2 linked regions of the Alicyclobacillus sp. SO9 genome follow. The protein of the gene in region 1 interacts with the protein of each later gene in a pairwise test. Links are inferred from orthologs where the notes say so. Each region holds a gene or a part of one and is shown in the gene's direction. Other genes may lie near its edges.

The links.
Region 2: the proteins of rpe (region 1) and eno interact in binary tests that used the Escherichia coli proteins (3 or more experiments, as listed by UniProt). The link is inferred for Alicyclobacillus sp. SO9 from one-to-one orthologs.

Annotation. Positions count from the first base shown.
Region 1 is NZ_CP066339.1:2,267,855-2,274,174, forward strand. Bases 1,697-4,639 are described here. They hold rpe (ribulose-phosphate 3-epimerase), read left to right. Parts: upstream 1,697-2,796; coding sequence 2,797-3,483; downstream 3,484-4,639. Other genes in these bases: pknB (Stk1 family PASTA domain-containing Ser/Thr kinase), read left to right, coding at 1,697-1,873; rsgA (ribosome small subunit-dependent GTPase A), read left to right, coding at 1,913-2,800; spoVM (stage V sporulation protein SpoVM), read left to right, coding at 3,594-3,674; rpmB (50S ribosomal protein L28), read right to left, coding at 4,252-4,443. Outside these bases: more of pknB, read left to right, coding at 1-1,696; GI364_RS10250 (Asp23/Gls24 family envelope stress response protein), read left to right, coding at 4,795-5,160; GI364_RS10255 (DAK2 domain-containing protein), read left to right, coding at 5,171-6,320. UniProt on the Escherichia coli protein: Catalyzes the reversible epimerization of D-ribulose 5-phosphate to D-xylulose 5-phosphate.
Region 2 is NZ_CP066339.1:1,290,284-1,294,951, forward strand. What follows is about bases 1,689-4,668. They hold eno (phosphopyruvate hydratase), read left to right. Parts: upstream 1,689-2,523; coding sequence 2,524-3,813; downstream 3,814-4,668. Other genes in these bases: gpmI (2,3-bisphosphoglycerate-independent phosphoglycerate mutase), read left to right, coding at 1,689-2,378; secG (preprotein translocase subunit SecG), read left to right, coding at 3,859-4,098; GI364_RS05740 (alpha/beta hydrolase), read left to right, coding at 4,300-4,668. Outside these bases: tpiA (triose-phosphate isomerase), read left to right, coding at 54-818; more of gpmI, read left to right, coding at 822-1,688. UniProt on the Escherichia coli protein: Catalyzes the reversible conversion of 2-phosphoglycerate (2-PG) into phosphoenolpyruvate (PEP). It is essential for the degradation of carbohydrates via glycolysis.

The DNA of each region.
Region 1 (6,320 bases):
ACTGATTGAAAGGTTTCGGCAAGAAGCACAATCTGTTGCGAAGTTAGCTCATCCTAATATTGTTAACATCTACGATGTCGGTATTACGGATGGTGAATACTACATCGTGATGGAATATGTGGATGGGCCGACTCTGAAGGATTTGATTCGCGAGCGCGGTCCGCTGTCTCCCTCGGAAACCGTTAACATTACTCAGCAAATCTGTAAGGCTTTGGAGCACGCCCACAGCCATCACATTATTCATCGCGACGTGAAACCACATAACATTCTGCTGACAAAATCCAATCAAGTGAAGGTCACGGATTTTGGCATTGCTCGTGCGATTACCGGAAATACTGTGACTTATCACAACGAGAAGTCAGTCATGGGTTCGGTACACTATTTTTCACCGGAACAGGCACGGGGCGGTACAACCGATATTAAGAGCGATATTTATTCTCTCGGTGTAGTGATGTACGAAGTCCTGACAGGGCGGTTGCCCTTTTCCGGAGACTCTGCGGTAAGTGTGGCGTTAAAACACTTGCGCGATAATTTTACGGATCCGCGGCACATCAATCCTGACATTCCGCAGAGTTTGGAGAATATCGTGCTGCGTTGTTTGGTTAAAGCGCCGGAATACAGGTACCGGGACATGAATGAAGTTCTGCAGGACCTGAACGGCGCCTTGCAGAATCCTGATGTACCAAAGTTTCAACCTCCATCCAGTGTCACGGAGCAGACGATTGCTGTTCCCGCGGTTCAGGATGAACAGTATCGGCGCCAGCAGGATGGGCAACAAGAGGAAAACGCTCCGGCGAAAAAACGGTCCATCTGGAAAACTCTCATGTGGATCACGGTAGCCGTCGTCATGGTCGTGGTCGCTGTACTGGCGGCGTACTACATCTTGATGAGTCTGCTAAAAGTTCCCAACATCAATCTCCCGAATGTGGTGGGAGACAAACAATCACAAGCTGTTACTAAGCTAGTCGGGGCAGGTTTGACGAAGTCCCAAATTACAGAACAACAAGGTCATAGTTCAAAACCCAAGGGAATTGTGTATCAACAGGACCCCAGCGGGAATCAGGAGATTAAGAAAGGCCGGACTGTGACCATCTATGTAAGCACTGGGGCACAACCCATCAATATGCCAGACTTGTCGGGCATGGAACTCAGTCAGGGTGAGTCTTGGTTAACAGGACCCAATTACGGTTTTCCGAAAAAGAACATCAAGGTACAAAAGGCTCTCAGCAGCAACTTTCAACAGGGACAAATCATATCTACCAATCCTGCAGCGGGATCGAAGGTGACGACCAATCAGACAATCACCATCAAAGTCAGCAAGGGTGCACCGCAGACAACGGTTCCTGCGATTGTCGGAAAATCGATAGACAAGGCTACTCAAATGCTGAAGCAAAACGGATTGACCGAAGGCACAATTACGCAGCAGTCAAGCAGTCAACCCTCAGGAACGGTGCTTAGCATCGACCCTTATAAGGCAGGGCAGAAGGTTGACAAAAATACATCCATTGATTTGGTCGTATCAAGCGGGCCGGCACCTGGTTCCGGGAATAACAATTCAACAGGGTCGTCGAACTCAACGGGATCGTCCAATGGCGGCGGGTCTTCAAGTGGAGGCGGGACCTCAACTGGAAACTTACCTCCTGGCACCAAGCAGAAGACTGTGGATGTTACCATTCATGACAATAACAATCAAACACATCAAGTGTTGATTACGAAAACAGATGCCACAGGACAGGACCAAACGGTTGTCAGCAAAGTAATCAATAAGACGTCGTCCTTCACGGTACAGATGTATATCGCCCCGAACACCACAGGGACGATTCACGTGACGGAAGACGGAAAGGAAATCAAGACGATACCGGTGTCATACTAAACCAGGAAAATCAGGAAATATGCTTAAAGGGGGATTTGCGTGAAGGGAACAGTTGTACGAGCATTCGGCGGCTTCTTTGCTGTAGACAGCGAAGAAGGCACGGTAGAGTGCAAGGCCAGAGGTGTGTTCCGTAAGCAAAAAGTGAGCATACTGGTTGGCGATGTTGTCGAGTGGGACGCTGTTTCCAGCACAGACGGAGTTGTGACAGAGGGGCTGATCACGAAAGTGGAGCCTCGTCAGACTCATTTGATACGTCCTCCTATTGCAAACTGCAATCAGGCTGTTCTCGTGTTCTCGGCGCTCTCTCCTGATTTTCACAGCCACTTATTGGACTGCACACTGATTTCTGCAGAAGCCGAAGGGTTGCGGACGGCCATTGTCCTGTCAAAGGTGGACCTCATTTCGGATGAGCAAGCGACGAAGCTGGTAGAGCCTTACGTTCAGGCAGGGTATAAGGTTGTCTTTGTGGGTTCGCAAGACGGCACAGGTGTGGCGAAAGTTCGCGCTTTGCTGCAAGGCAAAATTTCAGTTTTTGCGGGGCCGTCCGGGGCTGGCAAGTCATCTTTGGCTAATCGAATCGCACCTGAACTGGGACTGAAAATGGGGAAGATAAGCGATAAGTCTCGTCGCGGCAAGCACACCACGACGCACGTCGAGTTGTTTCGTTTGGAGAATGAGACCTATGTGGCTGATGCCCCAGGTTTCAGTCAGATAAATGTTGAACTTCCAAGTGAAGAACTGCGCACCTACTTTCCAGAGTTCATGCTGGTTTCAAACGATTGCGAATATCGTGGTTGTCTGCACATTGATGAGGAAAACTGTGCTGTAAAGGAGGCCGTCCAATCCGGTCGGATTGCAAGCAAACGCTACGAGAGCTACCGGACACTGTATGAACACGTCAGGTTGAAGGAGGAACGAAAGTATTGACAGTGAAAATTGCTCCATCCATTCTTGCCGCAGATTTCGCCAATCTTCAAGGCGAAGTGAGGTCTGTGCTCTCGGCCGGAGCTGACTGGATTCACGTAGATGTCATGGATGGCCGCTTTGTTCCAAATATCACAATGGGCCCCAATGTCGTTTCGGCGTTGCGTAAACACTTTGACTGTTTCTTGGATGTCCATCTTATGATTGTGGAACCTGAAAAATACATTGAACAATTTGCAGCGGCCGGTGCCGACATGATTACGGTACACGCGGAGGCATGCCCCCACTTGCACAGGACGCTGCAACAAATTCACGACTCCGGTGTCCAAGCAGGTGTTGCACTGAATCCTGCAACAGATTTGGGAAGTCTGGAATATATCGCGGAAGAGATGGATATGTTGCTATTAATGACCGTGAATCCAGGCTTCGGTGGACAGTCTTACATCTCTGCTGTAACGAGGAAAATCCTCGAAGCTCGTACAACTCTCAAACGGTTAGGCAGAGGAGATGTTCCCATTGAAGTAGATGGAGGCATCAAGCGGGAGACAATTGGTGAAGCGGCAACAGCCGGGGCGTCTGTATTCGTTGCGGGATCAGCAGTTTTTGGTCAACAAGACAGAACGAGTGCAATTCAAGAATTGAAGCAACTCGGAGAACATGCCTTCGAGAATGGAGTTAACAGCTAAGCACACTCTCTCGCGCACATTTTATGCCCCCGGGAATATACATGTAGCGATGAGGACATTCGTCCAGAAAAGTCGACTCCTGTGGTACACAGGACAAGGAGGGACCGGGGATGAAATTCTACACGATAAAGCTCCCAAAGTTTCTTGGAGGAATTGTCAAAGCGTGCATCGGAATGTTCTCGAAGGACTGAGGGCTTATATCGAGGCGAGGGCTGTCCAAAAGTCATTACTGATGGCTGCAGGACAGCCCGTTTAACTTACGTGTAGGAGATTATTTGGTGTTTCATTTATTTTAGGTCGCACTTATGCGACAGTACACTGATATAGGTGTCTGCCGAGGAACTGCCGAGGAACTGCCGAGGAACTGAGGGCGGAGATGAAATAGTGATCCCTAATGACACTATCACTTCTGGCGCGGAGCCATAGTGATCATTTGTCGCACTATGGCCCATGAGGAGTCTACCCTTAGTGATCTGCATGATCACTATCACCTAGGCTAGAGTCCAATTTCATCTACTTAGTGCCTCTTCGTGACACTAAGTTTTATGTATTTGTGAGTTAGGGATCTTTCGGATCCTTAGCCTAGCTGAGTTTCGATTAATAGGGAGATTTGCGATCACTAAGGATCGCCTTGCCGCCTTGCCTTTCCGCAGTCCGCAGTCGCACCCGTTGTAGTCGTAGTCGGCGGATGTGCCCTATAGAAATGAAAAAAGCACCGACATCGGTGCTTCTTCAGTAGTGCTTTACGTTTAAAGTATGGTGACTCAATTATACCGCACGGGTAACTTTTCCCGCTTTCAAGCAACGGGTGCACACACGAACGCGTTTAACAGTTCCGTTCACGTTGGCCCGAACTGTTTGGATGTTCGGTAACCAACGGCGCTTGTTGAGGATGTGCGAGTGACTCACCTTATGGCCGGTTTGCGGACCTTTGCCGCAGATTTCGCAACGTCTCGCCATTCTTCCGCACCTCCTAAAGACCATCATGGGCCAGACTGTGCAACGCTCGTATTTTATCACAGCACAAAACATATGTGCAACTACATTTATTGAATGAAGCTAAATGCAGTTGAATGCTGCTGATTTCAATTGAAGGAAATTGAGTAAAGCAGCACAAGAAACTCTATAGTATTCGCGAGACACTGTGTGCAATGTCTGAAATATGTCTGAAACATGCCTGAACCGTGTCTGAATTATGTCAGAAAAAAATGTAGGTGATTCGTTTTATTACAGTGTAAACATAGATGATTTTATAGTCTGTGCATGATATAGTACAATTGCATTAAGTTGGAGTTTCCAGGGGGTGCCCTCATGCCAAAGACAATAGAGACACCGCTTGGGACCATTTCGATTGCAGAAGACGTGATTGCAACCGTTGCCGGTATGGCAGCGATAGATTGCTATGGTCTCGTCGGAATGGCTTCCCGAAAACAAGTGAAAGACAGCCTCAGCGAGTTACTGGGCCGGGATAATCCGGGTCGTGGAGTGGTTGTTCATGTTTCCGACGAGCGTGTAGAAGTGGATCTCTATATTATAGTCAGCTACGGAACAAATATTTACGAAGTGGCGCAAAATGTACGTGAAAAAGTAAGGTACTTTTTGAACGATTCTATCGGTATCGAGGTAACTCGGGTCAATATCTTTGTGCAGGGTGTTCGTGTCACCAGCGACATGTAGGAGGCAAAGGATGGCGTTGAAGTATCAGCTGTCAACAACTGAATTCATGGAATTAATGGCTGCGGGTCATGGACGCCTGAAGGAAAAGGTAAGCGAAGTCAACGCGCTGAATATTTTCCCTGTTCCCGATGGGGATACAGGAACAAATATGGAAATGTCCATGGCGGCCGGGGTTGAGTATCTTCATACGAGCAATGCAACTCAGCTGCGTAAGGCTGTTCAAGCTTTTTCGACGGGACTTATGATGGGAGCGCGAGGCAACTCCGGTGTCATTTTGTCACAGTTGTTCCGCGGCTTTTCTAAAGCAGGTCAAGACGCCGAAACCTTGAATGTGGCTGCTTTTGCGTCTGCTCTGCAGGAAGGCGTGCAGATTGCCTATCGGGCCGTTGCGAAACCCGTAGAAGGTACCATTTTGTCTGTCGCACGCGCCGCCGCGCAGACGGCGTTGAAAGAAGCCAGACAGACCGAGGACATAGCTGCTCTGTTTGAGGTCGTATATGAAAGCGCGCAACGGGCTCTGGAGAAGACCCCAAGTCAGTTGGAAGTTCTAAAACAAGCGGGGGTTGTCGATTCAGGTGGACAAGGGCTTGTTTTTATTTTCGAAGGCTTTCTTCGTTATCTAAAGGGCGGTCAGCTTAGTGTTGCGTCGGCGGCAGTAACCAACTCGGACGCAAACGGTGTCGGGACACTGCAACTCGACTATGCTGGTGCTCATATTAGTCACGACGGGGAATACGGCTACTGTACGGAATTTCTATTGCGAACAGAGGCTGTGTCAGCGTCAGAGGCTGAACAGAAATTGAGGAGAGACCTGTCCCGGCATGGGGATTCATTGCTGGTGGTCGGGTCTGAAGAACTGGTTCGTGCTCATGTACATACGCTTCATCCTGGTAAAGTGCTGGAAGAGGCTCTTGCCATCGGACCGCTTCTTAAGGTTAAAATTGACAACATGACTGAGCAACATAGCGAAATTAGGGCGCAGCAGGATGCCGTGCCTGCTCCCTCCTCCTCTAATGCGTCAGAGCGCAAGCCGCTGGCGGTCGTTGCGGTGGCAGCGGGGGACGGGTTGCGGGAAGCTTTCGTCAGTCTGGGAGTCGATGTAGTGCTTGAAGGCGGACAGACGATGAATCCAAGTACGGAAGACATTGTAACGACCGTGA
Region 2 (4,668 bases), 980 kb from region 1 along the record:
ATCCTGGTTTAGCACCAAAGACTCACAGGAAAAATTCAAAGGAGGACTGCTGCGTGGCGAGAAAACCTTTGTTAATGGGGAATTGGAAGATGAATAAAACCGTTGCAGAGGCTCGTGAGTTTGCCGAGCAACTTGGACAACAGTCGCAAAGCCTGTGCAACGATGCGGACTATGCTGTCTGCGCCCCTTTCACAAGCTTACATATTCTTCGTGTGATGCTGCCGGCCAATGTGAAACTGGGGGCACAGAACGTACACTTTGAAGAACACGGTGCATATACCGGCGAAATTTCCGCGTCTATGTTGAAAGAGTTTGAGACAGTCTATGTGTTGGCAGGTCACTCAGAACGCAGACAACTCTTTGGAGAGACCGACGAAATCATCGCCAAGAAAGTAAAGGCCATACTCAGTCAGCAAATGACGCCCGTGCTTTGCGTCGGTGAAGTGCTCGACCAACGAGATGCGGGGAAGACTTTGGATGTAGTTCGGAATCAGTTGAACAAGGGACTGGCCGAACTAACCGAAGCAGAAATAGGCCGCTGCGTCGTGGCTTACGAGCCAGTTTGGGCAATCGGCACAGGCCGTACCGCCACGTCCGAGCAAGCTGAAGAAGTCATAGCGGAGTTGCGCGCCGCTCTCCGTCAAAAAGTCGGTGCTACAGCAGACGACATTCGCATTCTTTATGGCGGCAGTGTCAAACCCGCCAATGTAGCTGAACTGTGCTCACAGCCGAATATTGACGGTGGACTTGTCGGTGGAGCCAGCCTGCAGGCGGATTCTTTTGCGCAAATGGCGGCTGAAATTTGTAAGGGGGTGTAACCCATGGACAACGCAGACTTTACACGTCAGAAGGCGCCTGGGACGAGCCCGGTTGCGCTTATCATCCTAGACGGCTTTGGCATGCGTGATACGGTCGTCGGAAACGCAGTCGCTCAAGCTAACAAGCCAGTTTTTGATGGTATCTGGAAGGAGTATCCGCACAATTATCTACGTGCCAGTGAGTTAGCTGTGGGATTGCCTGAAGGACAGTTCGGAAACTCGGAAGTCGGACACTCAAATATCGGGGCAGGCCGCATTTTATATCAGGACTTGACCCGTCTGAACGAAGATGTGAAGACAGGTGGATTTTACGAGAATCCAGTTTTGAAGCAAGCCGTCAACCACGCGTCGGAGCATAACAGCAGTCTTCATCTCTTGGGTCTTGCGTCTAACGGCGGCGTGCACAGTCATATCCGGCACTTGTACGCATTGCTAAAACTTGCAAAGAATAGCGGACTGAAGAAGGTCTATGTGCACGTTGTGACAGACGGCCGCGATGTATCTCCCACATCTGGAATCGACTTTGTACGCAATTTACAGCAACAGATGGATGAAATTGGTGTGGGTCAGATTGCGTCTATTGTGGGCCGGTATTATGCAATGGACAGGGATAATCGCTGGGAGCGCACCGAACTGGCATACAGAGCCATGGTTTACGGCGATGGCAAGAAAATGACAGACGCGGTTCAGGGCGTTCAAGAAAGCTATGATGCGCATGTGACAGACGAATTTATTAAGCCCATTGTCATGACAGATGAGAACGGCAATCCGGTGGGTCAAATCAAGAGTGACGACGCCGTCATTATGTTCAACTTCCGTCCTGACAGAGCAATTCAGATTTCTCGAGCTTTCACCAACGAAGACTTTCGCGAATTTGACAGAGGAGCGGATTCCCCTCATGTCTACTATGTTTGTATGACAAAGTTCAGTGAGTCCGTCAATGCAGACGTCGCCTACAAGCCCGTCAGTCTGGACAATACTATGGGAGAGGTCCTGGCTCAAAATGGACTAACCCAACTGCGGGTCGCAGAAACTGAAAAGTACCCTCATGTCACATTCTTTTTCTCGGGTGGACGGGAAGCAGAATTTCCTGGGGAAGAACGCGTTTTAATTCCTTCGCCCAAGGTCGCAACCTATGACCTGCAGCCTGAAATGAGCGCTTACAAAGTGGCGGATGCCGCAGCCAAGCGAATCAAATCAGGGGATATTGACGTAATGATTCTCAACTTCGCCAACCCGGATATGGTTGGACATACGGGTAGTCTGGAAGCTGCCATTAAAGCTGTAGAAGCGGTGGATACATGCCTTGGAACAGTCCTGGAGGCCATCGAAGAGCAGGGTGGGGTCGCCTTAGTTACGGCCGATCACGGTAATGCCGACATCATGATTGACGACAAGGGTGATGTCTGCACAACACATACCCTCAGTCTCGTACCGCTGGTGGTGACGAAGCGCGGTGTCACTGTGCAAGAAGGCATACTGGCAGACCTGGCTCCCACAATGCTGAAGCTCTTGGGAGTAGCACAGCCTGAAGAAATGACGGGCAAACCGCTGATTTAAGTAATAGCGCTGATTTAAGTAATGGCGAGGTAAGACCGGTATGGTGCAGATTCCGCCTCCGTGCCATAATAAGGGGCGGTACATAACCGGATAGTTGAGAAGGATGCAAAGGTCTTAAAAAATACACTGCGAAGGAGAATGCCTGATGTCCGAGATTTTTGATATTCATGCAAGAGAAGTCCTTGATTCTCGTGGAAATCCTACTGTAGAAGTTGAAGTTGAACTAGACAGCGGTGCTGTAGGACGTGCAATTGTGCCGTCTGGTGCATCTACGGGTGCCCATGAGGCTGTCGAGCTGCGAGATGGAGACAAGAATAGGTTCAATGGCAAAGGTGTGAAAAAGGCAGTTGCCAACGTGAACGAAATTATCACACCGGAGTTGGTGGGTGAAGAATCTACTGAACAAGTAGACATCGATGAAGCACTGATTGCTCTTGACGGAACCGACAACAAAGGAAAACTGGGTGCCAATGCGATTTTGGGTGTCTCCATGGCTGTTGCAAGGGCTAGCGCCGCAGAACTGGGATTGCCTTTGTATCGCTATCTTGGCGGGACGTACAGTAAGGTACTGCCTACACCCATGATGAACATTCTGAACGGCGGCAAGCACGCAGATAATACTGTGGATATCCAGGAATTTATGATTGTCCCCCATGGCGCAGAAAGCTTCCGTGAAGCACTGCGGATGGGCGCAGAAGTGTACCATAGTCTGAAGAAGGTTTTGAGTGCAAAGGGCCTCGAAACCACCGTTGGCGACGAAGGCGGATTTGCTCCGAATCTGAAAACCAATGAAGAAGCGATTGTGGCAATTGTGGATGCCATTGAGAAAGCGGGCTATAAGCCAGGAGAGCACGTCTCCATTGCTCTGGATGTAGCGTCTACGGAACTTTATGAAGACGGCAAGTACAACTTCAAGGGTGAGGGTGTCGTAAGAACAGCAGATGAGCTCATTAGCTACTACGAGTCCCTCGTGTCCCGTTATCCCATTGTCTCTTTGGAAGACGGTTTGGCCGAAGATGACTGGGACGGTTGGCAAAAACTCACCACGGCTCTTGGCAGTAAGGTTCAGCTCGTTGGCGACGATTTGTTTGTGACCAATACTAAACGATTAAGACAAGGCATAGAGTCTAAAGTAGGCAACTCCATTCTCATTAAGGTAAATCAGATTGGAACCTTGACAGAGACATTTGCGTGTGTTGATATGGCAACCAGGGCAGGTTACAGCTCAGTGATTTCGCACCGATCAGGTGAGACCGAAGACACCACAATTTCGGACATTTCTGTCGCACTGAATACCGGTCAAATCAAAACCGGTGCTCCAACCAGAACAGACCGAGTTGCGAAATACAATCAACTGCTTCGTATTGAGGAGATGCTTGGTGCCAGTGCCACTTATGCAGGTCTATCCACATTTGTCCGCTCGGCCAATTCGTGATAGACTTAATCTCACGTATGCGGGGACGAGTGGAGGTGACACGGGATGTTAACGGCTGCCAAGATTGTCTTGGTCATCCTATGTGTCTTGTTGATAACAGTGATTTTGTTCCAATCTGGACGAAGTGCAGGACTGTCCGGAGTCATCACAGGAGGTGCAGACCAGTCCGTAAATAGGAAGTCGAGAGGACTGGATTCCTTCCTTGCCAAAGTCACTGTGGTCATTGCAGTTCTGTTTTTTGCAACGACACTTTTTATTGCTTATATGTTTACGCACACACTCTAAGAGAAAGGCGTCGTCCTCGCAGGTCGGCGCCTTTCCTGCGGCTATTGTGGACAAGGCGAATGGCAGGTACATATGACGGTACATGCAATTTCTATTTGAACTGCAGGATTTGGAAATTGACGAGGATGGACGCCGGGAAGTACACTCGCAGAGTCTCGAGATTTCTTGTGTTCACAGGAACAACCGTGGGAGGAACGTAGCATGGGCAAAGACGCGTGTATCCTTGTGCACGGATTTACAGGGAGCCCAGAGGAATTAGAACCCTTAGCCAGTGTGTTGGAGAAATCCGGATACCAGGTTCTGTTGCCAGTTCTCGCAGGGCACTGCGGAACCAAGGAAGACCTGAAGAAAGCCACGGCTGTCGGATGGATACGGGGTGTAGAAGAAACCCTGAAGGAAGCTATGCACCAGTACGAAAAAGTACATTTAATCGGATTTTCTGCAGGTGCTATGGTCTGCGCAGTTTTAGCCGCAAAATACCCCGTTGAATCGGTCACCATGTTGGCTCCAGCAGTGTACTACCTTGGCTCAAAGCAAACGTTTCGAGAAATGGCCAACCTGATTAAGGCA